DNA from 4 places in the Alkalihalobacillus sp. NPDC127517 genome. Region 2 is predicted to be linked to each of the others. Evidence: riboswitches for the same ligand, from Rfam matches in the RefSeq annotation. Region 2 holds a riboswitch; each other region holds the start of a gene.
What was found. A riboswitch is a leader RNA that binds a small molecule or an ion and turns the genes downstream of it on or off. The one in region 2 is predicted to bind S-adenosylmethionine.
Positions count from the first base shown of each region.

Region 1 (7,950 bases), on a different contig from region 2:
TGTGAAGAGCTTTTGTTAGTAATTCTGAGGCACCAGCGGCTGTCACGCGTTGATCAAAGCCAACATCGTCTTCATGTGTGGCACCTGCAACCACTCGTCCATTTGGAAAAGCTAAAAGGTATTGATCTCCTTGTGGCATCACAACGGGCCAATCACCTGTCCCTTTAGATTGCGTTTCAAGGTGAAGGATTTGCGCTTTTTGAGCCTTGACCTCAAAGTTGATTCCAAGTGGAGCTAACAATTCATCTGCCCAAGCGCCGGCCGTCACAATCAGTGTGTCAGGGTCATAAGCCATGTTATTCACTTGGACGGTGACTTGATCGTTATCGCGTTTTCTTAAGGTAGCATCTCCAGAAATATACGTTGCCCCGTGCCCGATAGCAGCTCGCACTAATGCATCTTTTAGCGCACCACCATCTACGCGTGCAGCTCCACTAACATGAACACCTTCAATACCATCTATTAAAGGTGGGAATAGAGCTTGAACCTCATTGGCTGTTAGTCGAGTAATGTTACCCATTTCCGGTGCATCAATCTTTCGTTTTTCAGCTCGTCTGATGAGATCATCAAGCTTTTTGGGTTCAGAATGTAAACTAATCGCTCCGACCTTTGCATATCCAGTATTCGTTTCACCATCTTGTTCTAGTGTATGAATCAAGTGAGGGTAGTAGGCGGCTCCTGCTTTTACTAATGAGTACCAGGCTTTATTTCGTCTCTGAGAGATCCATGGGCAAATAATTCCGGCGGCGGCCTGAGTGGCTTGCCCCGGTTCCTCACGGTCTATGATCGTCACATTTTCCCCAAGCCGTGCAAGGTGATAGGCAGTGGATGCACCAAGGATGCCTGCACCGATAATGACATGTTTTTTCATTTGGAACGTTCCTCATTTCTAATCAAAAATAAAAAAGGTGAGACTGGCTCACCCTTATTGTTCGTGTAATTCATGTAGTTGATCTGCCTTGAAAATCCCTTTCTCCGTTACGATTGCTGTAATTAAAGAATGATCGGTCACATCAAAAGCAGGATTGTACGTTTTCACATTAGCAGGTGCCATAGGTTCAGTATACCACTTTGACGTAATTTCTTCAGCCGAGCGTTCCTCTATGACAATGTTTTGACCCGTTTGGCATTCAAAATCAATCGTTGACGTAGGTGCACACACATAAAAAGGGATGCCGTAATGTTTTGCAAGGATAGCAACACCAGATGTCCCAATTTTGTTAGCTGTATCTCCGTTTGCAGCAACTCGGTCGCAGCCAACAAGAACCGCTTGAATCTTGCCCTCACTCATGACGATGGAGGCCATGTTATCACAGATGAGCGTCACATCAATATTTGCTTCTGACAGCTCCCAAGCGGTTAACCGAGCGCCTTGAAGCAGGGGACGTGTTTCATCGGCAAATACTTTAAATTCATAGCCTTTTTGCTGACCGAGATAGATCGGAGCAAGTGCTGTCCCGTACTTAGCTGTTGCGATTGTTCCGGCATTACAATGGGTTAAGATCCCGTACCCAGGTTCAAGAAGTGTAAGGGCATATTCACCAATGGCTTCACATACTTCCTCATCCTCAAGTTGAATTGCTTTTGCTTCTTCCAGTAAACCAGAAGTGATCGACTGCATTCCATCTGAATGACTAACTAATTGTTCAAATCGAGCTTCCATCCGGTCCAGGGCCCAAAACAAATTCACGGCAGTGGGACGGGAGGAGCCAAGATACATTTTATTATCAGAGAACGTACGTCTTACCTCATCCAGTGTTTTAGTAGAACTGTGTTTCACCGCTAGATACACCCCATAAGCTGCGGCAATCCCAATGGCAGGTGCACCCCGCACCTTAAGCTGAACAATAGCATCCCAAACGTCCTGAGGATTTTTTAGTTCCGCATATACCTTTTGACCTGGGAGGAGGGTTTGATCTAAAATCACCAATGACCCTTCATCCTCAGACAGATAAACGGATTGAATGACATCAACAAGTTGCTTCATTATTCTCTCTCCTTACACATATTCGCTAATGACGCGAGTGAAATCTTCTCCATGAAAGAAATCCTGTCTGTTTAAAATAAACACTTTTGCTGCCTTTAAGCAAGCAATCTCAGCAGATGCTCGTTTCGTTGGATCCGTTATACTTGTCAGATCTTCTACGGGTGCAAGCCCAATGACTCTGCGTGAAAGCTCAAGACCTACAACAGCTGCTGTGTCGGTGAGTAATTCCTCCAAATAGTATTCTAAGAACCCGGGATATTCAGCGACCCGTTCTGTGACTTGATCATAAAATGCATATGTGAATTTCTCTTTAAACTGGTCAACAAGTTCTCGTATCGTGGTAAGTAAATACGACGTATACGATTCACGTTCGATCGGATCTTCAATCGTTTCTTCACCATTGACATAAGCAAAGATTAAATTAGCGATGATATTACCGATGTCATAACCTGCTGGTCCGTAAAACGCAAATTCGGCATCAATCACTTTTGTTTGATGTTCCGTTACAAAGATTGATCCAGTGTGGAAATCTCCATGGATGAGAGACTGTGCCTTTGTTAGAAATTGAAACTTAAGCTTAGCGGTTTCTAGCGCTAATTGTTCGTCCCCCCAAAACTCTTCTTGGACATAAGGAAGCGTCTCGCTAAACACTTCATTTCGATGGCAGTCGTAAAATGGTTCTGTATACACTAAATCTTCTGTGATCTCACAAAGCTCAGGATTAATGAACGCTTTTACCTGTTCTTTCTTATCCTTATGATTAAGCACAAGATCAGACGTTAGAAGTAACGTTTGAACAAGAAATGTGGAAAGATGATCACTTAGCAACGGAAACGTTTGTTTATGTAAGAATGCTTTTCTGAGAATGGTGTAATTTGAGAGATCCTCCATAACAGTACAATTCATAATAGGGTCATAATGATAGACCTCTGGAACAAATTCAGGAACTAATTCTCCTTGTATTTTTAAAATATCATGTTCAATTCGATTACGATCAGGGGATACCTTAAACTCGTCAGAAATTCTGGCAACAGGGCCAGCTTGCTTAATAATAATGGATTGTGAGGTTTGTGGATCAACTAATCGGAAGACATAATTTAAGTTTCCGTCGCCAATTTCCTCGCATGTGATAGCAGAGCCTTCAGGAAATATCGACAACGTTTTGGCATATTCAATCGCTTCGGTCTCTGTCATTGTGAAATATCGTTCAGTAAAGGTTGTCACAGGAATTCCTCCATCTTTATAAAATAAAATCTAAAAAGCCTCTTTCATGAAAGAAAGAGGCTTGAACACTAGGATTCAACCTCTTATCTTTCAGACTCACTTGAGTCTGTTGGATGTAGCACCGTGCCTTAAAACCTTAAAGGTTTTCATTCTCACACATGAGAATGAGTAGGTCGGTTGCCGGGCTTCATAGGGCCAATTCCCTCAGCCAGCTCTCGATAAGAGTTACATATTCAATTATTAGGAGTTATCTTCATTTTCCCAATCAGAGTAATTGGTTTAAATATTACGAGGAAAGAATTCAGTTGTCAATAGATTCTGATAAAATGATTTTTGCTAATTGACAGAATAGATGGACGCTGTCATAATCCTTAGTATATTTATCAACATTATAAACTGAATATTGATTTTACTCTTATGAAGAGCTGGTGGAGGGAAGATCCCGATGATACCCGGCAACCTGTTTTGACTTATGTCCACTCAAGGTGCTAATTCTCACAAGATCACTTGGTAGATAAGAGGACAAGATAAAATGATTGCTACCGTCCTCTTTCTCATTTAAGAGGGCGGTTTTGTTTGTATGGAGAGGAGATTATTTATGAGCTTTATAACCGTTACGTATCGAGTATTTGATCAAAAACATGATTTACATAAAAAAGCAGAGTCCATTGCGCTTGGTTTAACCATTGGTTCATGGACCCATCTACCCGCACTTGAAAAACAGCAGCTGGAGCGTCATAAGGGCGAGGTGGTAGAGGTAGTCGAAGAAGAATCATCTGAACAAACCATAAGCTACTTTAAGAATACCCGCACCATTGGACGGATCAAAATCGCCTACCCGCTAGCGAATTTTTCGAGTGACCTTCCGGCGATCCTAGCAACTGTATTTGGAAAGTTATCGCTTGATGGAGAAATTAAATTAATTGATATGGAATTGCCTCCGGAGCTAGAGCAGTCATTTCCTGGCCCTTCATTTGGCATAGAAGGTATACGAGAACTTGTTAGTGTCTATGATCGCCCCCTCGTAATGAGTATTTTTAAAGGGATGATTGGTAAGGATACACAGGAATTTAGTCAGCAATTAACAGATCAACTTCTAGGTGGGGTTGACTTGGTTAAAGATGACGAGATTTTATTTGATAATTCTTTAACCCCTTTCAGTGAGAGAGTAGAGATAGGGAGCAGGATTATAAACCAAGTGTATGAAGAGACAGGAGAAAGAAAGCTCTATGCTGTGAATCTCACTGGACGAACATTTGAATTAAAAGAAAAGGCAAAACAAGCCGTGGACCAGGGAGCCACAGCTTTATTATTTAATGTGTTTGCTTATGGGTTGGATGTATTGCAGGCATTAGCGGAAGACCCTGAGATCCATGTTCCAATTATGGCGCATCCAGCGGTATCTGGGGCTCTAACTGCCTCACCATTTCACGGCATTTCAAACCGTGTGTTACTCGGTAAGCTGTTACGATTGGCCGGAGCAGATCTTGTGTTATTCCCGTCTCCTTATGGAAGTGTTGCCCTGGATAAAACAGAAACAGATGCCATTGCACATGCACTGACAGAAAAGCGTCAACTGAAAAAGGCATTCCCTGTTCCATCAGCAGGCATCCATCCAGGATTAACGCCTAAACTTATTCATGACTTTGGCCGTGATTGTGTAATTAATGCGGGTGGTGGAATCCACGGACATCCAGGTGGTGCAAGAGACGGAGCAAAAGCATTTAGAGATGCGATTAAAGGTGTAATGGACACATCTTTAACAGATGCGGCAAAGGAGTCACCAGAACTGAAGGCAGCACTTGATTTGTGGGGGAATTAGAAATGAAAGAGAGATTTGAAAAAACACCGATTATTTTTTGTGATTTTGACGGGACGATTACAACAAAAGATAACATCATCGCCATCATGCAGCATGTGAACCCGCCTGGCTGGGAAGCAATTAAAGATGACATTTTAGCTGAGCGAGTCTCGATTCGGTCAGGGGTTGGCCAGTTATTTCAATTAATCCCCTCAAGCTATAAGGAAGAGATCATTGATTTTGTGTTAAACAAAGCTGAAATTCGTGACGGGTTTCCAGCATTTCTTCAATACGTACGAGAAAATCACATTCCGTTAAAGGTTGTAAGTGGAGGAATTGATTTTTTTGTAGAGCCTATCCTTAAGCCTTATGGAATAACGCACAGCTTATACTGCAACGGAAGTCGTTTTGATCAACCAACCATTCACATTACGTGGCCACATCGTTGTGACTCGCTTTGTTCAAATGATTGTGGCTGCTGTAAACCAACGATTTTAAGACATTACCCAAGTGAAACCTACTACAAGATTGTGATTGGGGATTCAATTACTGATTTGCAGGCAGCAAAAGAAGCGGATGAAGTCTTTGCTTGCGGATCCTTTCTATTAGATAAGTGTCGCGAACTGTCTCTTAACCATTCAGCGTTTACAAGCTTTCACGAAATCATTCATCAATTTGAAGAGAGACGAGAGGAGGTTACAAAGTGAAGGGTACACAGCTTTCCTACGCAGCTCATTGGGAAGAACTAGCGGATATTAAGGATGAACTGGCTGCACGGGATTGGTTTCCAGGAACGAGTGGAAATCTTTCAGTGAAAGTGTCCCATTTTCCCCTGCAGTTTCTTGTAACAGCTAGTGGCAGAGACAAGCGAAAGCGAACAGGTGAGGATTTTTTGCTAGTTGATAAGACTAGTCAGCCTGTAGAAAATACACCATTAAAACCTTCGGCGGAAACCATTCTCCATCAACGTATCTATGAAAAAACAGATGCAGGATGTTCGCTCCACGTGCATACGATTGCCAATAATGTGATATCAGAGCTGTATGCAGATGAGGGAGAGATCACATTTGGGCAACAAGAACTGATCAAAGCTTTTAACCTCTGGGAAGAAGATGCAACGATAACGATTCCAATCGTACCAAATCATGCGGATCTTCCATTACTTGCAGAAGCTGTTGCAAATGAAATTAGGCCAGGAGTGGTTGGTGTTCTTATACGAAACCACGGCATTACAGTATGGGGTAAAAATGGATTTGAAGCCAAGAAGCATCTTGAAGCTTTTGAGTTTTTGTTTGAGTACCATTTAAGATTAAAACAAGTAATCAAATAGGAGGAAAAAACATGGCTATCATTCACATTCGTCAAACAGGGCAAACGATCAAAGAGGATTCTGAGGTACGCGCATTTTTGGAAAGCCAGGAAGTATTGTATGAATATTGGGATCCAGCAAAACTTCCAGAACGATTACAAAATGAATGTCACCTAACAGATAAAGATAAGGAAGAAGTACTCTCCATATTTGATGAAGACATTCGTTCTCTTGCAGAACGTCGCGGGTACAAAAAATGGGATGTGATTGCCTTAAATGAACAAACACCCGATTTAGATGTACTCTTAAAAAAGTTTGAGCAAGTGCATACACATACTGAAGATGAGGTGCGTGCGATTACTGCAGGTTCAGGTACATTTGTGATAAAAGGTGCCGAAACAGGGTATTTTGATGTTAATCTGTCACCTGGTGATGTCATTTCCGTTCCTGTTAACATTCCGCACTTCTTTACATTATCAGATGAACGCCAAGTTGTAGCTGTTCGGCTGTTTATTGATCCAGAGGGATGGGTTGCGCACGCATTTAATGATCCTGATTTTAAGAAAGCTCAATAAATAAAGGCCTTTTTCTTTTCTCTGCTCATCATTCTGGCTATACTAGACAAGTAAAGACTGGTTGAATGATAAGGAGAGATAAGAAATGTTTAGAACTAAAGCTGATTTTTTAGAAGAGTGGGCTCGTGAGAAACAATTAACACTTCAAGTACTAGAGTCACTTACAGACGAGAAATTAGACCAAGCAATTGTTGAAGGTCATAGCTCACTCGGGTGGTTAGGCTGGCATTTAACAACCACGATCCCATTTTTTGCTTCCATTGCAGGTGTGGAGAATGTAGGCAATCCTTCTTCTGCAGTACCAAATCAAGCGAAAACGATTGTTGATACGTATAATGAAGTCAGTCAAACACTTCTAGATCAAGTGGAAAACACATGGACAGATGAAAGCTTTACTGATATGGTTGATTTCTTTGGAGCACAAAGTCCTAAAGGTGCTGTTCTTCGAATGCTTGTAAGCCATCAAGGACATCATCGTGGTCAAATGACAGTGCTATTACGTCAAGCTGGGCTTAATGTACCTGGCGTATATGGTCCAACAATTGAGCAGCAATCATAAGAGCAACACCTCGGAAACAAATCCAAAACTGGATTTGTTTCTTTTTTATGTTGGCTATGTAAACGCTTATAAATGATTGCGCTTTCTTTCTCTTTACACAATCTTTACATTCAGATCATAACTCCTTAATAGAACAAGCTTATACTTCAGTTGAAAGAGAGGCTAACGCCTAGTAAACCATTTGGAGAGAAAATAGGGAGGTTGTTACATTGAAATTGAAAAAGCTTCTTTTATTCATGATGTTGTCTGCATTACTTGTGATTGCTGTTGCATGTGGAGGTAATGATGATAGCGAAGATACGGGAACAGATTCTACAGGTGGATCTGAAACAGAACCAGCTGAAGAAGAAGATGAAGCAGCTGGCGGAGATGCAGAAGGTCAATTAGTTTTATCTGGTTCAAGTGCAATTCAACCATTAATGGCTGCAGGTGCTGAAGAGTTTATGGCAGAAAATGCCGGTGCTGACATTCAAGTACAGGCTGGTGGATCCGGTC
Region 1 is NZ_JBNNQX010000011.1:15,303-23,252, reverse strand. It holds gene ACQKKO_RS15390 (NAD(P)/FAD-dependent oxidoreductase) at 1-871, opposite strand, end outside; gene mtnA (S-methyl-5-thioribose-1-phosphate isomerase) at 926-1,987, opposite strand; gene mtnK (S-methyl-5-thioribose kinase) at 2,000-3,211, opposite strand; SAM riboswitch class I at 3,292-3,436, opposite strand; SAM riboswitch class I at 3,624-3,732, shown strand; gene ACQKKO_RS15375 (2,3-diketo-5-methylthiopentyl-1-phosphate enolase) at 3,810-5,033, shown strand; gene ACQKKO_RS15370 (2-hydroxy-3-keto-5-methylthiopentenyl-1-phosphate phosphatase) at 5,036-5,719, shown strand; gene ACQKKO_RS15365 (methylthioribulose 1-phosphate dehydratase) at 5,716-6,342, shown strand; gene ACQKKO_RS15360 (AraC family ligand binding domain-containing protein) at 6,354-6,896, shown strand; gene ACQKKO_RS15355 (DinB family protein) at 6,982-7,455, shown strand; gene ACQKKO_RS15350 (phosphate ABC transporter substrate-binding protein) at 7,665-7,950, shown strand, end outside.
Region 1: another riboswitch for S-adenosylmethionine. It lies ahead of ACQKKO_RS15375 (2,3-diketo-5-methylthiopentyl-1-phosphate enolase); the one in region 2 lies ahead of metE (5-methyltetrahydropteroyltriglutamate--homocysteine S-methyltransferase).

Region 2 (7,950 bases):
GCTGGAACACGCGGGCTATGAATATCGTATACACCTAAGCCAATTCCTTTGTTATACGTAAAGTCTTCAAATGCTGAGATAAGCTCTCCGTGGCTTCTTGATGTTTCAATTGAAATGACATCTGCATCCAATGCATCAATGGATTCAATAATGGCCTGGAAATCTGAGTAGCACATATGTGTATGAATTTGCGTTTCAGGTTGAACCGTAATCGTAGACAAACGGAACGCCTCTACTGACTGCTTAAGATACGCTTCTGTTTTCTCCTTTTTCAAAGGAAGTCCTTCACGGATCGCTGGTTCATCCACCTGGATCAGGTTAATCCCTTCCTTCTCGAGCTCTTCCACTTCTTTGCGCAGAGCCAGAGCAATTTGATTTACAACCTGACCTTCAGAAATATCAGTACGTGGGAAAGACCAATTAAAGATGGTTACAGGACCCGTAAGCATTCCCTTAACAGGACGATCTGTTTGTCTTTGTGCATAGGCTGTTTCCTTTACAGTCATTGGTTCAATAAATGCAACATCACCGAAAATCACTGGTGGCTTTACGCAACGTGAACCGTACGATTGTACCCAACCAAATTTCGTGAATTGGAAACCAGCCAGCTTTTCTCCAAAGAACTCAACCATATCCGTACGCTCAAACTCACCATGAACAAGAACATCGATATCAAGATCCTCTTGAATCTTAATCCACTTATCAATTTCGTCGCGGATAAATTGTTCGTATTGAGCTGATTCAAGCTCTCCCTTTCTCCACTTCAAGCGCTTTTGACGCACTTCTTTTGTTTGTGGAAAGCTTCCAATTGTTGTTGTAGGCAGAAGAGGGAACTGATATTTCTCTTGTTGTAAACGCAGGCGCTCAGTCGCTTCTACGGCACGAGTTGGAACAGATTCTCCAATTTCTTCAAGTAATGCGCGTACTTCTTCGTTGTTACGGCTTGAAGACTCATTCAGGGATCTTACCGCTTCAGCACTTGCCTCAAGGGTCTCTTCATCTTTTACATCATTTGCTACATCAGCAAGAGCAACAAGCTCCTCAAGCTTTTCATCCGCAAAGGAAATCCCAGCTTTTAAGAACTCTGGAAGCTCTTCTTCTAGCTTCACAGTAACCGGTACATGAAGTAAGCTGCACGATGGTTGAAGAATAAGCTGTCCTTCACCAACTAATACACTCAATTGATCAACAACGTGCTTCACTTCTTTAAGATCCGCCTTCCAAATGTTACGTCCATCAATAATACCAGCAGCTAGAATTTTACCAGATGGTAAGCCGTACTTTGCGACTTGCTGCAGAGATTGCCCCTCGTCATGTACAAAGTCTAAGCCAATTCCTTGTACTGGTAAGTTAACGATGGCTTCGTAATCGTCCAATGCTTCAAAATACGTTTGCAGCAACAGGTTCACTTTAGGTGCCGCTACATCAAGCTGAGCGTACACCTCTTGCAAAAGATCTAAGTCAGCATCTGTTACCTGACCATTTAAGAAAGGCTCATCCACTTGAACCCAAGCAACATGACTTGCCTCTAGTTCTTTCAGTAATTCTGCATACAAAGGTATAAATGAACGAATTAAATCCTTCTCAGATAGTCCCGTTTGATTTTTTGATAGTTTGACAAAGCTCACAGGACCTAAGATCACTGGTTTTGTTTCAATATCAAGCTCTGCTTTCACTTCGTTATATAATTCTAAAACACGGTTATGTACAAGTGTTGTCGGTGCCTTTGTAATCTCAGGAACGATGTAATGATAATTGGTGTTGTACCATTTTGTCATTTCAGAGGCAACAGCCGAATCCGTTCCACGTGCTACTGCAAAGTATGTGTCTAAATCGACCTTACCACCGTTATACTCAAAACGATCAGGCACCAAGCCAAATGAAACCGCAGTGTCCAGAACGTGATCATATAAACTGAAATCTCCTACAGGAATCAAATCAATTCCCGCATCCTTTTGCTTTTTGATATTTGTCAGACGAATTTCTTTTAGAGACGCTAGTAGTTCTTCTTTGGAGGTGGTATTCGCCCAATAGCTTTCAAGACTCTTTTTCCATTCTCTCTTTTCTCCAATTCTCGGATATCCAATGTTTGAACTTCTCACCTTTGGCATCTTCGCTCACTCCTCTTTTTTGTCTCTCAACCTAACAAACTCTAATCACAAACCATCTAAGCAGATCACTCCAAGGGAATAAAAAATGCCTCCTTCTAGTAAAAGAAAGAGGCATTGAATATCTCAATAAACGTTCCCCTTATCTTTCAAAGTGTTTCCACCTTGCTGGATTTAGCACCTTTTCCATTCAGAATGGTTGCTGAAGCTTCGCCGGGCCAGTCCCTCCGCTTCTCGTTATAAGAGCATTTCATTATGTTATGTTGAATTGAATTTACTTTAGCACGAGAAAAGCAAACTGTCAAAACAATTTTGAAAGTTTGCGATTGTTCGTCAATATTTGCGTTTTTTAAATCACCTATGTGAAAATAGATCCAGATCCTAGTAAAATATGAAAGGTGTGTACATATGACAAGTGAACAATCAACGCAGTCCAGCTATCCAAAACGGGCACTTATTGGTTTAATACTTGGACCTATTCTATTCCTGTTAGCCTACCTTTTGATCCCATCTAGCCAACTGGATCATGCCCCACGCTTTGTTCTTGCTATTACATTACTCATTGCAACCTACTGGGTAACAGAAGCTGTTCCAATGGCCGTTACCTCTTTAATTCCTCTAATTGTCATACCATTAGTAGGTGCAGCTGATATTGATACGGTTGCCGCCTCATATAGTAACCCGACGATTTTCATGTATGGTGGAGGCTTTGTCATTGCTATTGCACTACAAAAATGGAACCTACATAGACGAATCGCTCTTTCAATCATAGATATGATTGGAACAGAGAGCCAACGGATTGTACTTGGTATCATCTTATCTACTGCGCTTTTATCTATGTTTGTTTCAAATGCTGCAACCGCTTTAATGATGCTCCCCGTTGCTCTTGCACTCATTTCAGAGGTAAAAGAAAAAGAGATTCTAAAAGGAACAAGTTTACAGAACTTCTCTAAAAGTATTCTTTTATCTGTTGCGTATGCTGCGACGATTGGTGGCCTGGCTACACTCGTTGCCGCCGTGCCAAATGCTATTTTCGCAGAGATTTCCCGCTCACAACTTGATCGAACTGTTGCTTTTTATGAATGGTTATTATTCGCTGGACCGGTCGCTGTTATTGTACTCGTCTTTCTTTATTTCTATCTTACAAAAATGAAATTTAAAGTCGAAACAGAGAATAAGGATCAGACCATTAATTTTATAAAAGAAGATAAGAAAAAGCTCGGTAAAATGACACTTGATGAAATTTGGGTTGCTGTTGTTTTTGGGGTAACTGTTTTTCTCTGGGTGTTCAAAACACTTGTTTTTCCTGAGAATATTGCTGCAAATCTTCATGATGGTGCGATCTCTGTATTTGGCGCTGTTTCACTTTTCTTTATACCGAGTACAAAAAAGGGAGAAAGAATCCTTGAGTGGCGAGACTTAAAAGAACTACCATGGAGTGTGTTAATTTTGTTTGGTGGTGGGCTTGCACTTGCTTCAAGCTTCGGTGCATCTGGTCTTAATGATTGGATTGGAGAAACCCTGCAGATGCTTGAATCTTTCACTCCATTTATTATTATTCTCCTGCTTGTTGTGATCGTTTTATCCATGACTGAAATCTTATCAAACACAGCTGTTGCCAATCTGGTCTTACCTCTTTGTGTGGGACTTGGAATCGCGGTTGGCATGGATCCACTTCTCTTGATGGCTGCAGCTGCTTTATCTGCAGGCTCATGTTATATGTTACCTGTTGCCACTCCACCTAATACAGCCGTGTTTAGTGCAGGTGTATTAGATGTAGCTGACATGGCAAAAGCGGGTGTATGGCTGAATCTCTTTTCTATCATTGCTATTACACTTGCAGTTTACTTCTGGATGCCAATTGTTTTTGGACTATAATAAAAAAATGGCGAACGCCCCTTCCAACGGGTAGCGTTCGCCATTTAATTTTATTCTTGCATTGGAATCTCATGCTGCTGATGCACACTCGCAAAATAGTGTAAGTGGTGCACCATCGTCTGAACTTGATTCATCGTAAATTCATGTTTATATCCTTCTGCTTCAATGAATGATGGGCCTGGACCTGCCTCTCCTAACCAGTACGCCGCTGTAGCTGGAGGGATCGTTAATCCGATATGAGAAAGTCCAAATACAATAGATGAAATAGCATTTTTAGCACCATCCTCATTTCCTGTTACAATGACACCTCCCACCTTGTTATATAAAAATGGTTGCCCTTTTTCGTTTGTAATACCTGTGCTTCCGTATAGACGCTCCATTACTTTCGTAGCAATGCTCGATTTCTCTCCTAGCCAAAGCGGTGTACCAATAACAACAATGTCCGCTGCTTTTATTTTTTCAATAATCGTTGGCCATTGGTCGCCAAGTCCTGCATCATCAACGATTCCATAGCCTACTTGATAATCGGCGACACGTACCACTTCAGTTGAGACCTTCTTTTCTTCAAGACGACTTGTTACTTCTTTGATAAGCGCTTCGGTATTTGACTCATCCTCGCTACTCTTTTTTAAAGAGCAATTTAAAAACAACGCATGAATAGACATATTCAGGTCTCCTTTTATTTGACTAGTCTTCTATTACCATTCACAAGGGACCTAAAACATCGTTTAAATAAAACAAAACCCCTTATGCAGCTAAGTCGCCACATAAGGGGTTTTAAACTCTATTTTATTACCAGGCTGCAACCTCTCCATCTGATCGATGCTCAGTTCCACCTGATAACACACCTGTTTCTGGGTCCCGCCAAATAATCTGACCTCTTCCAAACCCGCCTTCATCAACAGCAATTTCCACTTGATGTCCTTTAGCAGCAAGTGCTCTAGTCATCTCAATTGGGAAGCTTGCCTCCACTTGAACCTTCTTCTCCTTCGTCCAAAGCCATCTCGGGGCATCAAGTGCCGCTTGAGGATTTAATCCAAAATCAATTGTGTTCATTACGACCTGAACATGACCTTGAGGCTGCATGAAACCACCCATTACACCAAACGGACCAACGGCTTCATCGCCCTTTGTTAAAAATCCAGGAATAATCGTATGATACGTTTTCCGACCCGGTTTCAAGTAATTATGGTGCTTCTCATCTAGTGAGAAGTTGTGTCCTCTATTCTGCATAGCAATTCCTGTTCCAGGGATTACGATGCCTGATCCAAAGCCCATATAGTTACTTTGGATAAATGAAACCATGTTTCCATCACCATCAGCTGCTGCCAAATAGACCGTTCCACCAGAAGGCGGTGTTCCAGGCTCAGGCATGATCGCTTCCTCACCAATTAACGCTCTTCTTTGCGCTGCATATTCATCGGATAAAAGCTCTTCCTTTGAAACCTTCATTTCTCTTGAATCTGTAATAAAAGCCATACCATCAACAAAAGCCAGCTTCATTGCTTCAATTTGTTTATGATACGTATCAACTGAATCTCTTACTGCAAAATCAAACCCTTTTAAAATATTGAGGGCTTCTAGAGCAATCAGGCCTTGCCCATTAGGCGGAATCTCCCACACATCGTAGCCTCTATACTCTGACTTAATCGGCTCAACCCATTCAGGCTGGTAGGCTTTGAGATCCTCTTTTGTTAAATGTCCGTTATGCATTGCGAAAAAAGCATCAATTTTATCGGCAATTTCCCCAGTGTAAAACGACTCAGCGTTTGTCTCCGCAATTTGACGAAGCGTTTCGGCATGACCAGGAGACTTCCAAATCTCCCCTTCACGAGGCGCACGACCATCTGGTGTAAAGGTTTCAAACCAATGCTTAAACTCGTCACCTGTAAGTTTCGTACGGAAACTTTTAGCCGCCTTTTCCCAATACTTCGCGAGTGTTGGTGAAACAGGATAGCCATTTTCCGCGTAATCAATCGCAGGCTTTAATACCTCTTTCAGTGATAGCTTACCAAATTTCTTAGAAAGCTCTGCCCAACCACGCGGCGTTCCTGGAACCGTTACAGGTAATACTCCGTATGTAGGAAGTTCTTCTGTATACCCTGCTTCCTTCACTGCTTCTGGTGTTAAACCCATTGGTGCTTGTCCACTTGCATTCAGACCGTGAAGCTTTCCCTCTGTCCAAACGAGTGCAAATGCATCCGAGCCGATACCATTCGACGTCGGCTCCACTACTGTTAGGCAAGCAGCCGTCGCAATCGCTGCATCGATTGCATTTCCTCCTGCTTTAATAATATCAAGGCCTGCTTGAGCCGCTAAAGGCTGAGATGTTGCTACCATCCCCTTTTTTCCATATACAACATTTCGTTTTGATGCGTAAGGATAAGCTAAATCTGTCACGTTCTTCACTCCAATAAATGAATTGTTTCTAACATTATGTATCTATTAAGTATAGGGGTAAATTGTTCATTTGTCCAAATTGCGAAATAGTTCCGATTAAAAAGAAAACCAGCGGGGCGAGCCACTGGTTTTCATTCATTACATATTCTTTAGTGCTCCAGGTAATAATCTGTTTAATGCAACTAGACGGCTGCTTGATAAAGCAAGAAGAATTGAACATGCGAGTAGGACAAGATCTAATTCAAATCCTCCTAAAAATCCTCCATCAGCTTTCACTTGAAAGATGGCGGTCACCATAATAGCTGCAAAGACAATGCTAACAACCCGCGTAAGTAAACCAAGAATTAATGCAAGTCCTCCAAGGATTTCAGCAAACGTCACAAGATAAGCTAAGAATCCTGGAAAACCCATGCCTTCGAACATAGCAACCGTCCCATCTATTCCACCATTAAACTTGTCCATCCCGTGAATTAAAAATGTAATACCAACCACAACTCGTAAAACGAGCAGTCCTATTTCTGTTTTCATCATCCACATTCCTTTCTAGCAATAATATCTGCTAGTTTCCTATACTTAAGCGTTCATTTAAAGTACGCACCTTTAAGTAACATAGTATCTAAATGAAACTAATTGATGATACAAGGTTAAATGAGCCAGTCAGAAATCTTTACATAATTTTTATAGAATTTTAGTAAATATCACTTCAAATTTTGATACCATAATACGAGAGACAAATAGAGTTTCTACTTGTCTACTATAATAAAACCCAATGGAGGTAGTTTATGGATAGCGTATTTTCTTGGCGAGTTCCAAGAGTCTTTTCAATGGTTGCTGTGTTGTTTCTTCTTTTTTCTTTTTTGAATCACGCACAGGCAAACGAAGAAATTGATTTAACCATTCTACATACCAACGATATTCATGCAACGTTTGATGAATATGCAAAGGTTTCAGCCTACGTTAAGGAGCAACGCGCATCGTCTGATCATCTTCTGTACTTAGATGCTGGAGACGCAGTGAGTGGGAATCCGGTTGTAGACTTGAATCTAGGAAAACCAATTTACGAGGTTTTTAACCTAGCAGGAGTGGACGCTCTAGCGATTGGGAACCACGAATTTGATTTTGGACAAGAAGCATTAATTGAAAATATGAATATTTCTGAGTTCCCTTGGTTAGCAGCTAACCTTGATGTTGGTGATACTGGGGTTGAACAAACAAAGCCTTACGAAATTTTTGATGTAGATGGACTTTCTGTGGCTGTCTTTACAGTTACGCAAGCACCACCTGCAACTGCTCCTGCGAACACGGTTGGAATGACGTTTGATGGGAACTATGCTGAGGTCGCTAAAAGCTATCAAGATGAACTTGAAGAGCAAGCGGATGTTATTATCGCAATGACTCACATAGGCTTTGACAATGACAAACGTCTTGCTGAGCAAGTCGATTACTTTGATCTGATCGTTGGAGGGCATTCACATACATCATTAAATGCTCCAAATGTTGTGAATGGCACGCCTATCGTTCAAACAGGCTCTAACCTGAACAATATCGGGAAAGTAACTCTTAC
Region 2 is NZ_JBNNQX010000029.1:6,581-14,530, reverse strand. It holds gene metE (5-methyltetrahydropteroyltriglutamate--homocysteine S-methyltransferase) at 1-2,111, opposite strand, end outside; SAM riboswitch class I at 2,248-2,354, opposite strand; gene ACQKKO_RS21180 (SLC13 family permease) at 2,517-3,986, shown strand; gene ACQKKO_RS21175 (flavodoxin family protein) at 4,037-4,651, opposite strand; gene ggt (gamma-glutamyltransferase) at 4,779-6,395, opposite strand; gene ACQKKO_RS21165 (DoxX family protein) at 6,525-6,914, opposite strand; gene ACQKKO_RS21160 (5'-nucleotidase C-terminal domain-containing protein) at 7,169-7,950, shown strand, end outside.

Region 3 (7,950 bases), on a different contig from region 2:
CAAACCACGTTTGCATAATGTCCCATGGACCCTCAAATTCTGAAATCGCCATTCCATACGTGTCATCCTCACCATTTCCATCTGGATCGTCATAAGTAAACGCTTTCAAAACTTCATGAAAGTCATCTAATGTTTCCGGCATATCCATTCCTAGGTTTTCAAGCCAATCTTTCCGAATCACTACAGCATTTCTTCCAAGAGGTCTCGCTCGTGGAATCCCGTAGATACGACCCTCAATTGAGACATTTTCTTTTACAATATCGTTGACCTTGAGATTCTCATAGTCATCAAGATAATCCGTCAGATCCCAGAACGCACCGTCACGTACAGCGCTTATATAACTTGGACTCTTATCGCCAAGCATCACATGAGGTAAATTTCCTGAAGCAAGCGTCACGTTAAATCGATCGCCATACGTTGTAGAAGGAACAAATAACATATTCATCTTCTTACCCGTCAGCTCTTCCAGCTCTTTAATGACTGGACTATCATTCTGTGGAGGCTCAGGTGTGTAGCTCATCGTCATGATATCGATCGTATCGATGGCTGCTCCCTCCCCACCCCCTTCAGTAGAAGATCCTTCTTCACTACAGCCTACAAGAAGTACAACTCCCACGCTTAATAAGGACAAGCTTAACTTTGCTTTTTTCCCTCTAAACATCTAAAACGTCCCCCTCTCAACTTTGCAGGATTGTCATGTTCTGCCATTCAAATATAGAATGGACTGACTTTACCGACAATAGTTAATTTTTGTACTGGTTAATCGCTATGTATCAGTACTTTGAGTCATTCCTAATACTTTTTTGCACACTAATACTTTTTTGACACACGGCAAAAAGAACCTGGGATATAAAAGTTATTTAGAATAGAAATTATGATTGTAGCAATTCAGCCGCTACAGGAGAATCCCTCGCTTTCCGCGGATACGGCCTCAGCCCCTTCCGCGGAAAAGACGCCGCTACAGTGTCTTCACCACATATTTTACCGCAGGAGTCTCGGGTTCTCCTTCCGCTTATTTTGTTAAAAATACGAATAGCGAATGATTCGATCCTGGAATCATTCGCTATTCGTATTTGTATTTTTTATTAAACCCTAAGCTGCTTAATATGGAGTAGAAGGTTCTGTTCACTCTCTTCATCCATACTTCTTCTGATGTTCCTTCTTCACCTTTAAGTACTCTTCGTCCTCACGCACAGTGATCCATTTTTCTTCAAAGATCTCTGCTGATTTGGCTTTTGTTTGATCAATATCACGCTCGTTTAAATCTCCGTTTTTGTCGTACTTTTTGCCACCGGGGTAGTTAGCGTAGCGGCGTGCTCTTGTATAGCCCATCTGTAAAAACTTTCGTGCCATATCCATTCCAACAAAATCATCGTTTTTTTTATAATCACAGTATTGCTGATAAATCGTATCCGCTGACTCCTGAGCAATATCTGGTGTTTTGAACCGCCAATTAGGCAAAATTTCTCCTTTATAAGGCTCAACCATTAAGACACCTTGCTCACCACGACCAACCTTATACTTATGTGGTTCTTTGCGAAAATCAGTGTTATCAAAGTCAACTGAATCGTAGTATCCCATTTTCTTCACCTCACCCTTCGTGTACCCCAATCCGGCTTCATCCACACTTCTATGGAAAACAGCTCAGTATTGATTTATAGTATGATTAGATCGGTTTAATAAAATGAGGTGTTAACAAATGAACATGAACGTATTACGAATGATCCGAATCCTGATGAATGTGATTCTTCTAGTGTTGGCTATTTTTCATATTGCCGGTATTATCACAATCTCTCCAACATTGTTGCTTATTCTAGCTACAATCGTCCTGATTAGTATCTTCTTTACAAGAAGAGCTGAGACAAAAGAAAAGCGTGAACAAAAAGAATAGAACGTAAAATAAACCGGGCCATCTTATCATGACCCGGTTTGTTGTCATTCCTTTACAAATACATTTACTCCCCGCTTCTCAAGTATCTCCATAGCAGCTCTTATCGGCATGCCCTTCAATTTAAATTCCTTATCAAGCACTGTCTCCATTTCATTAACAGTTGACAAGTAAGTAGTCGTTCTGTCTCCGTTATTATTTTCAATCGTAAACACATTATTGAAAAGAGAGAGTGATCGGTCCCGATTGTTTTGCCATACTTTACAACGGAGAATCTTCATAAAAGATGCTTCAGGTTGAACTGACTTACGATAAATCGGTTTAAATTTATCAACCTCAGCAATCTCATTTAATTGAAAAGTCCAATTCATCTCTCGCTTTTGATTATCCTTCCACCTCAAGTATTCATATCCCGAATCTGTTTGTATGATTTGTATTTTGTCAGAACCAAATATTCTAGTGGAGGGTTCAATTAGGTCAAGGTTAATCGGCTTGAAAATCGGTGCTGCAGATCCTACATCCACATAAAAGTTCGCTTCGTTTAACGTCACGATAATCGCTAAATGATCTTTTCCGACTTTTACTGGTGAACAGTTAAACCCAATTTTAAGTAATAACTGCATAAATGAAGTGTTTAACGTATAGCACGTTCCTCCAAAATAATGCTGTGAGTAATTCTCAATAAATTGCTCTGTAGATGGTATCCAATCTTCACCTGAATCTGTTAGGATCAACTTACTAATGTTTTCAAATGCAAATGTATGAAGGTGAGCATGACACAATTGATACAAGTAGTCATATGATGGCTTATTTAACTCCATATTTAAAAAAGCTAAATAGTGTAAGCATTGATCGTTCCTCATTAAAACCCCTCCTTTCATTAAGGTTACATTAGATACAAGACTATTACGTGGTTCATATGACTGAATTGAACTAAACCATTTGATGTAGAACATTAAGAAAAGGAGCTGAGACATAACATTAATGTAGCGAGTAAAACACGAATGTAGCAAATAATCCGCTACAGGAGAATCCCTCGCTTGTTCAAATAAAATCACGAAAGGCGAATGATTCTGCTATCGAATCATTCGCCTTTTTAAATTGATTTTTAGCTATGCCCCAGTCTCTTTCATCTTAACGAGGGTAGCTATTTAATTCCTCTAAAGAAATAAACGTTGGGATCGTTGCCCCTTTGTATTCCTCTTCGATGTATTCTTTTACTTCATCTGATTGATAAATTTCAACGAGACGTTGCAGCGTCGGATCGTCGGCATTGTCTCCGCGTGCAGCAATGATATTGATGTAAGGTGTAGCTGTTTCGTCTTCACGAGCAAGTGAATCTTCTGTTGGGCTTAGTCCTGCATCAACAGCAATTCCATTATTAATGACAGCAGCATCTACGTCTTGCATTAACCTTGGAGCATTCGCAGGAACAATCTCCGTTAGTTTAAGATTCTTCGGGTTGTCTTTAATTTTGTCTAATCCACTTGTTACACCAAAGTCATCATCAAGCTCAAGCAAACCTGCCTCTTGTAAAAGCATAAGATTACGCGCTTGATTTGTTACTTCGTTAGCAATTAGAATTTCTGCTCCATCAGGAATGTCTTCGATGGAATCGTAACGATCAGAATACACACCAAGTGGCGCAAGAATGGTTGTACCAATCGCTTCTAAATCCAAGTTGTTCTCTTCTCTGAAGTTATCAAAGTAAGATACGGTTTGGAACGCATTTGCATCAATATCTCCGTCCGCAAGCGCCTGGTTCGGTTGAACATAATCGTTAAAGCTCACAATTTCAATGTTAATGCCTTCTTCTTTAGCGATATCAGAGATAAAGTCCCACTGACGCGCATCTGTTCCCGCAATACCAATTTTGACCGTTTCTTCATCTCCTGAACCACATGCGGTAAGTGCTGCGAGTCCAAGTCCTGCTACCAACAATTTTAATGTGTTTTTCATAATACTCTCCACCCTTTTCTCTCTGTTTTATCTTCTTCTCGATCTCTTAGCAAGTAAATTTCCAAGTGATTGCAAGCCTTGAACCATAACAATTAATAAGATAACTGTGATTACCATTGTGGCATTGTCAAAACGCTGATATCCGTAAGTAATGGCAACATTACCAATTCCACCTGCCCCGATGGCACCTGCCATTGCAGTGGCACCGACAAGTCCAATCGTTGCAGTTGTAATACTTAAAATGAGTGAGCCTTTTGCTTCCGGTAATAAGAAACGGAAGATAATCTGTGTTTTTGACGCTCCCATTGAGTCAGCCGCTTCAATGATGCCGGGATCGACTTCAAGTAATGAGTTCTCAATTAACCTGGCAATATAAGGTGCTGCGTATACAACAAGCGGTACAACAGCTGCTTCCATTCCAACAGCACTTCCAACAATAAAACGTGTGAATGGGATTATTGCCACCATTAAAATAATAAAGGGAATTGAACGCAGCACATTAATAATTGGATTCAATATGTTAAAAAACCATGTACATTCAAGAATATGCCCTTTACGTGTCACAACGAGTACAACACCAAGTAAAATACCAATGATCGCTGAAAATAATAAGGATAAGAACACCATATATAACGTTTCATAAAGGGAGGTGATCAGTATATCCGTTGAAATGTTTGGTCTAATGGATTCTGGTAGGCTCTCAAGCATCAAGTTTCACCTCCGTTACAAGTAAATCTTTGTCTAGAATAAATTGAAACGCTGCTTCAAGTGACTCCGGTTCACCTTGTACTTCAACAGTTAAGCTCCCGAATGGTGTATCCTGGATTTCTGTAATGTTTCCAAAGAGTACATTGACATCAACGTCAAATTTTCTAACAAGCTCAGACAAAAGTGGCTTCCCAGAAGACTCACCTATAAATTCTATTTTGTAGATTCTCGTTTTTTCCGACCCTTGCTCCAGAATACGTCGTACACTTGCTGGAATTTGATCATTTACTACTGATCGAACAAAGTTTTTTGTAGTCTGATGCTGCGGTTTAGAGAAGACATCAAGAACCGTACCTTCTTCAATAATTCGTCCGGATTCCATCACGGCTACGCGATCGCAGATTTCACGGATCACTCCCATTTCATGAGTAATGATTAAGATCGTCACGTTAAATTCTGTATTCACTCGTTTAAGAAGCTGGAGGATGGCACTTGTTGTTTCTGGATCAAGAGCTGATGTTGCTTCGTCACATAGAAGAACGGCTGGATTCGATGCAAGCGCACGGGCGATCCCAATCCGTTGCTTTTGTCCACCAGAAAGCTGTTCTGGATAGCTTTCCGCTTTATCTGATAAACCAACAAACTCTAGTAATTCCGCTACTCGTTTCTTCACTTCTGCTTGAGGTGTACGAACAAGTCGCAAGGGGACAGCTACATTCTCAAACACCGTTTTTGATTGAAGCAAATTAAAGTGTTGAAAAATCATACCGATATCGCGCTTTGCCTTCTGCAATTGGCTTCCCTTTAATGACATAATGCTCTGGCCATTTACGATTACGTCCCCATCAGTTGGACGCTCAAGCAGATTCACACTCCGTATTAATGTACTCTTCCCTGCTCCACTAAATCCGATGACACCAGCAATTTGTCCTTTTTCTACACGAAATGTCACGTCATCAAGTGCCTTTACTTCGCGATCCGTTGTTTTAAATACCTTACTAACTCCCTTAAATTCAATCAATGGTCGTACCTGCCTTCCCTTAAAAATAGTCTATATCGATGAGGATACTAAGGTTTGAAAGCGATCTCTTACCCTTACTCTCATGTTTTCCTAAAAACAATAAAAACCCTCTTATTTAACTAAAAATAAGAGGGTTGAAATGATTGTTGTAAGTCATTCAGCTCTTATTATCCAGGTCTTTCACCTGCAGGAATTAGCACCTTCCGCAATTGCGGGGTTGCTGAAGCATCATCGGGCCAGTCCCTCTGCTCCTCTTAATAAGAATATGTGGTTGTGTTGTGTTAAAAACACAATATCAGAATTTGTCGAATCTGACAAGAGGTATTTCTTTTTTACAAGTATTGATATGCTTCTTTAGGATAAACGTTTAACAGTTTTGCGAGCTCAGTCTGCTGATCTTCAGCTACCTCCACAACTGCTTCAAAGATTAATCCTTCGTTCGCCAGGTTTTGTGCTTTTTTCGGCAAAACAAAGGTTACTGTATCTTTTGTATCCATCGACTTCACATGAATACGATCTTCAGTCACTTCCGTTACCTTGAACAGTCCACCTGTTGCTTCAGGATCGACCTTTTGATACTGAGGTAAAGAAAAACGTCCTGAATCAGATGACAGATTATACACTTGAACAGCTTCAATTAAAGAAGTCTCAAGCTCTGAGCAAACCGCAGAAGCGTCTGCATGAATGGCTGTTCCTACGTTCTGATCTAGCCACTTCGTAAATGCTTTAATTGTACTTAGTAGGTCTTTTACCTGTGTTTGGCTAATGACATCATTTTCAAAGAGATCAATAAGTAAGTGTTTTTTCCAGAAGTCTTTTGTGCAATCAGACCAATTCTTTGTTCTCTGTACTTCTAATGAGTAACGAATGGTGAATAAGCTTGTCCGGTACTTACGAACAGTACCTGCTGCCTTTCCATCTGTTTTCTCTTTAAAGAAGCGTAGAATAGGGTCATGGTAAAATGCATCAATCGTGTTTGGATTAAATCCTAAGTCCTCATATGTCTCAATATCCTCTTGTTTAACAGAAAGGAATTGATTGTTATGGTAATAGATTGGCTTTAAGCTACTATCCCGATTCTCTTTTTGAGTCACAAATGGCGACTCAGGTAAGCCTGCCTCTTTTCGGAAGTGATTGATATCAAATGTGATATCCACCGTTTGATACTTTGTAATCACTTGATCATATAGATTAAACTCGCTTTGTCTAAACCAGCTTTCAGCCTCTTCCATCCGGTTGTTATCAACCAGCTCGTAGATACTATGCTGATCAAGTGCAGGAATTGGCGCACTTAAGTCAAAGGATTTAGCTTGTTCCGCGTAAAGAGCAAAATATTCCGGTGGCTCCCCTGTCATTTGCAATAATTTATTCGAAAAGGCCATGGCCCCAGCTGGTTGTGTCTTGACTGATTCCTCTAGACTACCCACAAACTGCGGATAAGCCTCCATCAGTTGTTTAAACCACTCTGCCTTCTCTTCTGAGTATGTCGTATACGTCATGTGAGATCCAGAAAACTCAAGTGTCGCAACTGCATCGGCCATCAACACTTCGCTATCAACTGCACTATCTTTATACGTAGCCCAGTTTTCTGCTTGTGTTAAGTGTTTTTGCTGGTCGCGCCAATCGTAAACGACAAATTCGTCACGATCTTTTAGCAGTGTAGCTAACGTATTCTCTTGGTCCACATCTGCTTCAATTGTGATTTGAGTCAATTTTGACTGGTTCATTGAAGAAGGACGTTGTTCTTTTTGAAGCAGTGCCCCAAGTACTTCAGGGAAGAATTGTGTCATAGCTTCAACTGAAGAAACCTTTTGTTCAGCCATTAACTCGTCAACAGTAATCTTGGCGCGATCGATGTGATCCGGTGCTTGAAGAATACGAATGCCGTTAAAGAAAGGCGTTTCTCCAAAGAATTCAATTAAGCCAACTGTTCCGTACCAAGGTCTGAAGGTTGGAAGATTCTCTGTATCCTTCGTCATCTTGAACGTTTCCTCTGAGTAAAGGTCCAGAAAAACGATCTCCTGCTCAACCTGATCTACAGCCTGTACTAAACGAGGTTTAAGTGTTGTCCATTGTTCCGCTAATTCTTTTTCAGCTGATTGAAGTCGATGCCCCTCTTCTTGTAGGAACCACTTCACTCCTGTTAGCCCGTTCTCATGGGCGTAAAAGAAGTTTAGCCAGAAGTTAACATATCCTTCTTCAATACGTTCAGGAATTAACCGGTTCGAACGACGATGAAATTCTGATTGAAGGGTTAAGAATTCGCTATATGTAACCTTTTTATCCATAAATGCCTGTAGCTTTTTAGTCAGCTGATGCTTCTGCTGTGCAACACGTTCTTCACGTGCTTGATTGATATCTGTCACTTGCTTTT
Region 3 is NZ_JBNNQX010000005.1:50,298-58,247, forward strand. It holds gene ACQKKO_RS07680 (extracellular solute-binding protein) at 1-661, opposite strand, end outside; gene ACQKKO_RS07685 (DUF4385 domain-containing protein) at 1,135-1,581, opposite strand; gene ACQKKO_RS07690 (hypothetical protein) at 1,700-1,891, shown strand; gene ACQKKO_RS07695 (arylamine N-acetyltransferase) at 1,936-2,751, opposite strand; gene ACQKKO_RS07700 (MetQ/NlpA family ABC transporter substrate-binding protein) at 3,023-3,847, opposite strand; gene ACQKKO_RS07705 (methionine ABC transporter permease) at 3,875-4,555, opposite strand; gene ACQKKO_RS07710 (methionine ABC transporter ATP-binding protein) at 4,548-5,576, opposite strand; SAM riboswitch class I at 5,738-5,840, opposite strand; gene ACQKKO_RS07715 (YecA family protein) at 5,909-7,950, opposite strand, start outside.
Region 3: another riboswitch for S-adenosylmethionine. It lies ahead of ACQKKO_RS07710 (methionine ABC transporter ATP-binding protein); the one in region 2 lies ahead of metE (5-methyltetrahydropteroyltriglutamate--homocysteine S-methyltransferase).

Region 4 (7,950 bases), on a different contig from region 2:
TCCGGATATAAGTCATGTATTAGAAAGTATTAGAGAAAAATCTATTAATATTTCATCAGTTGATATTTCATCAATAACTGAGAAGTTAAATGTTATATCATTCGAAGAAATAAGTGTCGAAGAGGATGGTACGATCAATTACCAAAATGAGTGGTTTACAAGAGAAGAAGTTCAGGAGATCGTTAACAAAGCAATAAATGATAGTTGTTTGCTTCTCCAGCAGGAAAGCAAGGATATAAACGTAGTAATTGCAGAAATACAAAAACATAAGCAGCCACTGTATCAACAGATTCTACTTAACCTTATATGTGGTGTAATTCTCTTTCTTGCTACTCCATTAATGCAAACAGTACAAGATTCTATTACAACTATAATGATTGAAAACAAAACGAAAATAATCAAATTAATCAAAGAAGAATACCAAAGTCTAAAGTTAGAAGTAAGTGAACAAAATCATATTAGACTAGTAAAGACTGAGAGTATGTTTGTACGAATAACCAATAAGAAAAATGCACAGCCAGTAGGAAAAGTTAATTTCGGAATGGTTGTTCAAGTGCTTTATAAAAATAAAAACTGGTCATTGATTGAGTACGAAAATGAAAATGAAGAAATTGTTACTGGTTGGGTTTATACTCGGTATTTAGAGAAATTAAATAAATAAAATTATGTCATTTCTGAAAAGGGTAGTTTCATACTACTCTTTTTCTTTTTTAAAAAGGTAATCTTGTATTGGTGCACAACTGTTTACATGGGAATTTTTCATCATTAAGATAATGGAGGAGATACTCATGAAAAAAGAGCACTTTAAAGTTGAAGGAATGGACACAGAATTTGTTGAATTTCGACACAAAGAGCATAATATTTTGTTCACAAGATTCGAACGTATTAGGTTTAAAGGAGAAAAAGTTAGAGAAGAGGCCAAATATTTATACCTTATTTATATTTTTCGTAAAAAGCATAAGGTAGTAAAAAATAATGATGAAAAGGCAATGGGCCCCTTTAACATAATTTGTTTTAATCAGGTCTATCATACCTTCGATTCAACAATATGTAGATGCACTACGTATGCCATACAAAAATAAAAGAGAAAAACTTGCTACGATAGAAGAAGAGAGACTACTAGTTCGTTCAATTTATGTTCGATTTGAAGATGTAATTAATGCAATTACAAGTATCTCAAATGAAGAAGAAAGTGAGGAAAGAGATTACGTTAAAAAAATCGTTACAGAGACATACGGTGATATATTTAGGAAGATACGTTGGATTTTAGATGAGGAAAATGATGTCGATGAGTTATGGAATTTTGTCTCGCCATTTCATAGATCTATTAATAAAAGGTGGGATGAGTTAGAAATTGTAATTCATGATAAAGGAATTCAGGCCGTAATTAGGGGAGAAAGTGTTACTCATCTCTGGATTAATATATTGCGTTGGATTGAGGAGCATAAACTCCCATTATGATATTGCGTTGCAACCGGTGCATATTAACCGTAGAAAATTCACAACAAGCCGAGAGTATCAATCTTTGTTAACAGGAGAAACGTATTATATTGAGGCAAAGATTAACACAGAGCGTGCTATGCTTACTATTATAAAGATGCTAGATAAACTAGGAGTAAAAGCATATACGCCACTATTAAATAGTAAAAGTTAAATAACAAACTAATTTCTAATTAAATGAATCAGATTTTAAACGCATTGATGGAATGAAAAAATCATATTCCCCAATTGACAAAACCCCAAAACTTTCATAACATTGTGAAATACATATAACTTCATATCTTATCCAGAGTGACTGAGGGACAGGCCCGATGACGTCCGGCAACCATCATGTGTGACATGAAAGGTGCTACTTCCTGCAGAATGATTTCATTCTGAGAGATAAGTTTTTTATTGAAACGCCTCTTTCTGATGAAAGGGGCGTTTTTTGATTGTTTATTCAACTATGCATCTACATAAAAGGGGAGAGTTTACATGATGAAAAGACATGCTCGTTTGACTCAATCGGTTGTTGCGGTTCTTGGTTTGGCGGTTCTAGCAGGTGGGTGTTCTGTTGGAAATACCACAACAAATGAACAGGTCATCTTAGTTGGTACGCAGAATGATTACCCACCTTTCGCGTTTGCGGATGAGAGCAATGAACTAACTGGTTATGATATTGAGGTGGTCCAGGAGATCGATAAGCGCTTGGATGGCTATGCGTTTGATTTTGTGGCGACGCCTTGGGATAGTATGTTCCTGGCGCTTGAATCCAATAAGATTCAGGTAGTGGCGGATCAGGTGGCGAAAACGCCTGAGCGTGAGGAGAAGTATTTGTTCTCAGAGGAGTCGTACTTTGCTGCGGAGACGGTGATTGTGGTGAAGTCGGGTGAAGAGGATATTGAGATGATTGAGGATCTAGAGGGGAAAAAGGTCGGGGCGCTCGCTGGGGATTCGTATACGCTGTTGCTTGAGGAATACAACAAGGATGCGGAGAACCCAATTCAACTGGAGTACAGTGAGAGTGGTACACCTGCTGAGATCCTGCAGGACGTTCAGAACGGGCGCGTGGATGCGTATGTAAATGATCCAATTATGATTGATACGGTGCTCGATAAATATGACTTAGATGTTGAGATTGTGGGTCAGTCGTTAGTGAATGACAATATGGGCATTGTGTTCGCACAGTCGGAAGAGGGCGAGGAGCTACAGAAGCTAATTGATCCGATCTTAAAGGAACTGAAAGAAGACGGGACGCTTGCCGAGCTTTCAGTGAAGTGGACAGGTGGAGAGTATATTCCGGAATAGAGTGGAAGAGGGGAAGACATCATGGAGAACTTACTAGACCTTCAATTTCTAATTGAAAGCATTCCATATATTTTAGCGCGGCTGCCAATTACGCTTGGGATTGCGGTAGGATCGCTCACCTTAAGTTTAGTGATTGGGCTTGGGACTGCATTGATTAAAATTTACCGGGTTCCTGTATTGCGGGTGATAACATCAGTCTATGTTTCGTTTGTGAGGGGCACACCGCTTTTAGTGCAGCTGTATCTCGTCTTCTACGGGATTCCTAAGGTGATCTATTTTCTGCAGCGGGAACAAGGGTGGCTGCTTGGGCTCGATGTGAATCTGATTGCTCCAGAGGTGTACGCTCTCTTAGCCTTTTCCTTTAATCTAGGTGCGTATTTATCAGAGACGATTCGTTCGGCAATTGAGTCGGTGGATCGCGGGCAGTTTGAGGCGGCAAAGGCGATTGGGATGAAGCCGACGCAGATGATGCTGAAGATTATTTTCCCGCAGGCCTTAATTGTAGCGATCCCGAACCTTGGAAATATGTTCATTACTACGATTAAGGATACGTCACTTGTCTTTATTATTGGCGTGATCGATATTATGGGCCAGGCGAAGATTCTTGGCTCGCGTGGGTTAGCCTTTTTTGAAGTGTATATTGCGGTGTCGATTATTTATTGGATCGTGTGCCTGATGGTGGAGAGGGTGCTTGTGATCATTGAGAAACGGGCGCGCAGATATGAAAGAGGGATTGCATCATGATCAAGCTAGAGAATTTACATAAGTACTTTGGGAAACACCATGTGCTAAAGGGGATTGATCTTTCGGTGAACAAAGGAGAGGTTGTGGCGATCTTAGGTCCAAGTGGCTCAGGCAAATCAACACTCCTGCGTTGCATGAACTTTCTTGAGGAGCCAACAAGTGGCTTCGTTGAAGTGAGTGGGAAAAGAGTAAATGTGGAGTCGGCTAGTAAGAAAGAGATTCTGGCACTTAGGACGTCTACCGGCATGGTGTTCCAGCAGTATAACCTGTTCAAGAACTTAACGGTGCTCGATAATGTGATGATTGGTTTAACGAGTGTGAAGCAGCTGAAAAAGAATGAAGCGAAGCAAAAGAGCATTGATATTTTAGAGCGTGTGGGTCTGGGGAACCGGTTAAATCATTTTCCTGCGCAGCTATCAGGAGGACAGCAGCAACGGGTTGGCATTGCCCGTGCCCTTGCAATGAATCCTGAAGTCATGCTGTTTGATGAGCCGACGTCTTCTCTTGATCCGGAGCTTGTGGACGAGGTACTAGCAACGATCAAAGAGGTAGCAAATGAAGGCAACACGATGTTTATTGTGACGCATGAGCTTCAGTTTGCCAGAGAGATCTCGGATCGCGTCATTCTTATGGAGGACGGCAGGATTGTGGAGGTAGGGACGGCAGAACAGATCTTTACGAACCCAAGGGTAGAGCGAACAAGACAATTTTTAGGACGATTTATTGAAGAAGGAAGGAAGGTTGAACATGAATCCAATTGAACAGATTCTCACGGACTTTCCTTTAATGGTTTTGGACGGAGCACTGGCGACCGAGCTTGAACGCTATGGCTGCGACCTAAACGATCCGTTATGGTCAGCCAAGGTGTTACTGGAGAAGCCGAGAGTGATTAAGCGCGTTCATACCGATTACTTTGAAGCTGGGGCAGACTGTGCGATTACGGCGAGTTATCAGGCGACAGTGAAGGGTTACAAGAGAAGGGGTTTAAGCGAACTTGAAGCCGCTATGTTGATTAAGCAATCGGTTGAGCTTGCGGTGGAAGCGCGGGATACATTTTGGAGTGTTGAGGCGAATCAGTCTGGACGCCCCAAACCGCTTGTTGCTGCATCTGTTGGTCCGTACGGTGCCTATCTTGCTGATGGCTCTGAATTTCATGGAGACTATGGATTATGCGAAGAGGAGCTCGTTTTATTTCACCGAGATAGAATCCGACTCTTAGTTGAAGCGGGGGCAGATGTGCTGGCATGTGAAACCATTCCTTGTCTAGTAGAGGCAAAAGCCATTGCACGTGTGTTAAAGGACTTTCCTGATGTGTATGCGTGGGTCTCGTTTAGCGCAAAGGATGAGCTACATATTAATAGCGGAGAAAGAATCGCCGATTGTGCCGAGTGGCTTGATGGAGAAAAGCAAATCGCAGCGGTAGGTATTAACTGTACGGCTCCGCAGTTTGTGGAATCGTTAATTACTGAGGTAAAAGCGAACACGCAGAAACCGATTATTGTGTATCCCAATTTGGGAGAAACGTATGATCCAGAGAGTAAGCAGTGGAGTGATAAGGGTTCAGATGAGCCATTTGTGGTAAACACCAAACGATGGTTTGAAGCTGGGGCAACGGTGATTGGTGGCTGCTGTCGGACGACGCCTGAGGATATTCGCGGAATTCGGGAGTGGGCGCGGGGGTAGGGAGAGGGAATCGACTTATGGGTCGATTCCTTTTTTATTTTAAGCATCACCCCTCTGCCTCTACCACCCGATCCACCTTCCGAAATGCTAGCTTCGTAGAAAGTAACACCACCAGCCCCATCGCACTCACGCTAAAAAAGAGACCGATTCCTGAAACGAACGTAATCAGAAGATAAACTCCAAAAAATCCAAAGATCATCGTCAGGCTTGCGACCGGATTATAGATGGCAAGCAACACGGCATTTTTGAGATGCGTTTTGACAGGTGCCTGAAATTCAACATATAAGGAAAGAAAATAACAAAGAATCAATAGGAAGAAGCAGGCTATGATAATGGTTGCTACATACATGGCTTGAGAGATGCCTGTATTCATCGTCTGGAGAAATTGAATGTTACTAATAAGGACGATGGATAAAAGGATGACACACAGTCCTATTACGTTACTTTTTATCCATTCTTCTTTGTAGAATGTCCAAAAGGTTTTAAAGATTGATCCTTCATTTTGGTTAAGGAGCTGCCTGATAGTTGCAAGCAGCGCCACAGTTGCAGGAAAGAATCCAAAGAGTCCAAGTCCCAGAATCGTGAAGAGGATCCAGAGTACATTAATGAAGGCTAAGCGATAGAACCAAACACAGAACGTATAGATTGGACCGGAGATGGCGTTAAGATACATAGAGCTTCCTCCTTTTTGTTATAGACTATATCATGCTTCCGGTGTATTTTTGAGGGAACGGAAAGGGATGTAAAAATAATCTCTAGAACGTAAAAAAGGTTCACCCTAAGTGGACAGGCTATTCCCACGAAATATGGGGATTTCGTTGATGGATCTACTTGTCTGTTCTTTGTAAGTATTGGTTTAATAACGTTTTTTGAGTGTGGAGCTCTGTGTGCCTCCAACTTATGCGAAATACTAAGAAAGTAAAATTTGTGCGCAGAACAGTCAAGATCGTTCATTTATGTAAGCGCTTTAAAAGGGTAAGATGAGCTTAACCCAGCTAGAGAGGTGAAATGAAAGCGCAACCAAAAAAGTTCTTTCGTAAAAAAACTCAAAAGAATAAAAGTCCATTAAACAGTTGGCGTGATGCAGTTGCAGGTTGGGTCTTTATTGGTCCAATGTTCATTGGGACATCCATCTTAGTTATCTTTCCGATTCTGTCTTCATTAACGTTAAGTTTTACGAACTGGAATATCGTTGCAGGCTATGAGAATGCGGAGTTTATAGGACTTGATAATTTCGTTGCTTTGTTTAATGACCCGCTCTTCATAAAGTCGTTAGGTAATAATTTTATTCTTCTATTAGCGATACCGATTACCTTATTTATCTCATTAACGTTGGCTACGATTATCAACAAATATATCTACTTCAAGGACTTCTTTAAGGTCATCTTCTTTATGCCTTTTATTTCAAGTATTGTGGCGGTTGCTGTAGTCTTCAGGGTGCTATTTCATCCAACTCAAGGTCCAATTAACCAATTGTTAATGACACTTGGAATTGATAACCCACCAGGATGGATTGCGGATATCTCGTTTGCCTTACCGTCCGTTATGATCATTATGATTTGGACGGGGATAGGCTTTAACTTAATTATTTATTTGGCAGGTTTGCAAAGCATTCCTAAGGAGCTGTACGAGGCTGCACAAATTGATGGTGCTTCTGCTTGGTACCAGTTTAAGAGTATAACGATTCCACTTGTTTCACCAACAACCTTTCTGTTATTTGTAACAGGAATCATTTCTAGCTTTAAGATCTTTGATTTAATTATTGTTTTAACAAATGGTGGACCAGCGAACTCGACTAAGGTTCCAGTTGTCTACTTATATGAAAAAGCCTTTCTAGACTTACGAGCAGGCTATGCCTCGTCGATCTCATTAGTTATTTTCGTCATTATTTTAATCATCACATACCTGCAATTTAAGGGGCAGAAAAAATGGGTGAATTATTAAGGGGGTGAGCGTATGAAGAAACCGATTAATGGTAAAAAGATCTTAGTTACAGTGTTGATGTTCATATTGGGGATCTGCTTCATGACCCCATTCTTATGGATGATCTCGGCTTCTCTTAAGGTTGAGGAGGAGGTTTTGACCTATCCAATCCAGTGGATCCCGACAACGTGGAATGCGATTGAAAATTATCGTGAGGTATGGACGGGGACGATGCCATTCTTCTTATTATATTGGAACTCAATTAAGGTTTCGGTCCTCACAACTCTTACGTCTGTCGCGGTTTCAGCGCTTGCTGCATATGGATTCTCAAAAGTTGAGTTTAAAGGTAGAAATCTAGTTTTTATGCTGGTATTAGCGACATTTATGATCCCGCCACAAACCTTACTCGTCACGCAATTTATCCTGTACCGCACGCTTGGCTTATACGACACGCATACAGGGTTAATTCTATTAAATAGCTTCAGTGTTTTTGGAACCTTTATGCTTAGACAATTCTTTTTAGGGGTTGGGAATGAAATCATTGAATCAGCTAGGATGGATGGTGCCGGGCACTTCCGGATTTTCACATCTATTGCCTTTCCACTAGTGAAGCCGGCAATTGCAACCTATGCGATCCTGCGATTCATCTGGACATGGAACGATTTCCAGTATCCCCTTATTTTCTTACGTAGCAAGGAGCTGTTTACGATTCAGCTAGGAGTGCAGAGCTTTGCTGATGAGCATGGAAGCATCTATTCGCTTATGATGGCGGCTTCTGTTTCAGCTATTATTCCGCTCTTGATTGTCTTTATT
Region 4 is NZ_JBNNQX010000003.1:251,024-258,973, reverse strand. It holds gene ACQKKO_RS05465 (SH3 domain-containing protein) at 1-661, shown strand, start outside; gene ACQKKO_RS05460 (hypothetical protein) at 789-1,082, shown strand; gene ACQKKO_RS05455 (hypothetical protein) at 1,066-1,461, shown strand; SAM riboswitch class I at 1,780-1,888, shown strand; gene ACQKKO_RS05450 (transporter substrate-binding domain-containing protein) at 1,975-2,787, shown strand; gene ACQKKO_RS05445 (amino acid ABC transporter permease) at 2,809-3,531, shown strand; gene ACQKKO_RS05440 (amino acid ABC transporter ATP-binding protein) at 3,528-4,292, shown strand; gene mmuM (homocysteine S-methyltransferase) at 4,279-5,214, shown strand; gene ACQKKO_RS05430 (YesL family protein) at 5,261-5,887, opposite strand; gene ACQKKO_RS05425 (carbohydrate ABC transporter permease) at 6,223-7,158, shown strand; gene ACQKKO_RS05420 (carbohydrate ABC transporter permease) at 7,171-7,950, shown strand, end outside.
Region 4: another riboswitch for S-adenosylmethionine. It lies ahead of ACQKKO_RS05450 (transporter substrate-binding domain-containing protein); the one in region 2 lies ahead of metE (5-methyltetrahydropteroyltriglutamate--homocysteine S-methyltransferase).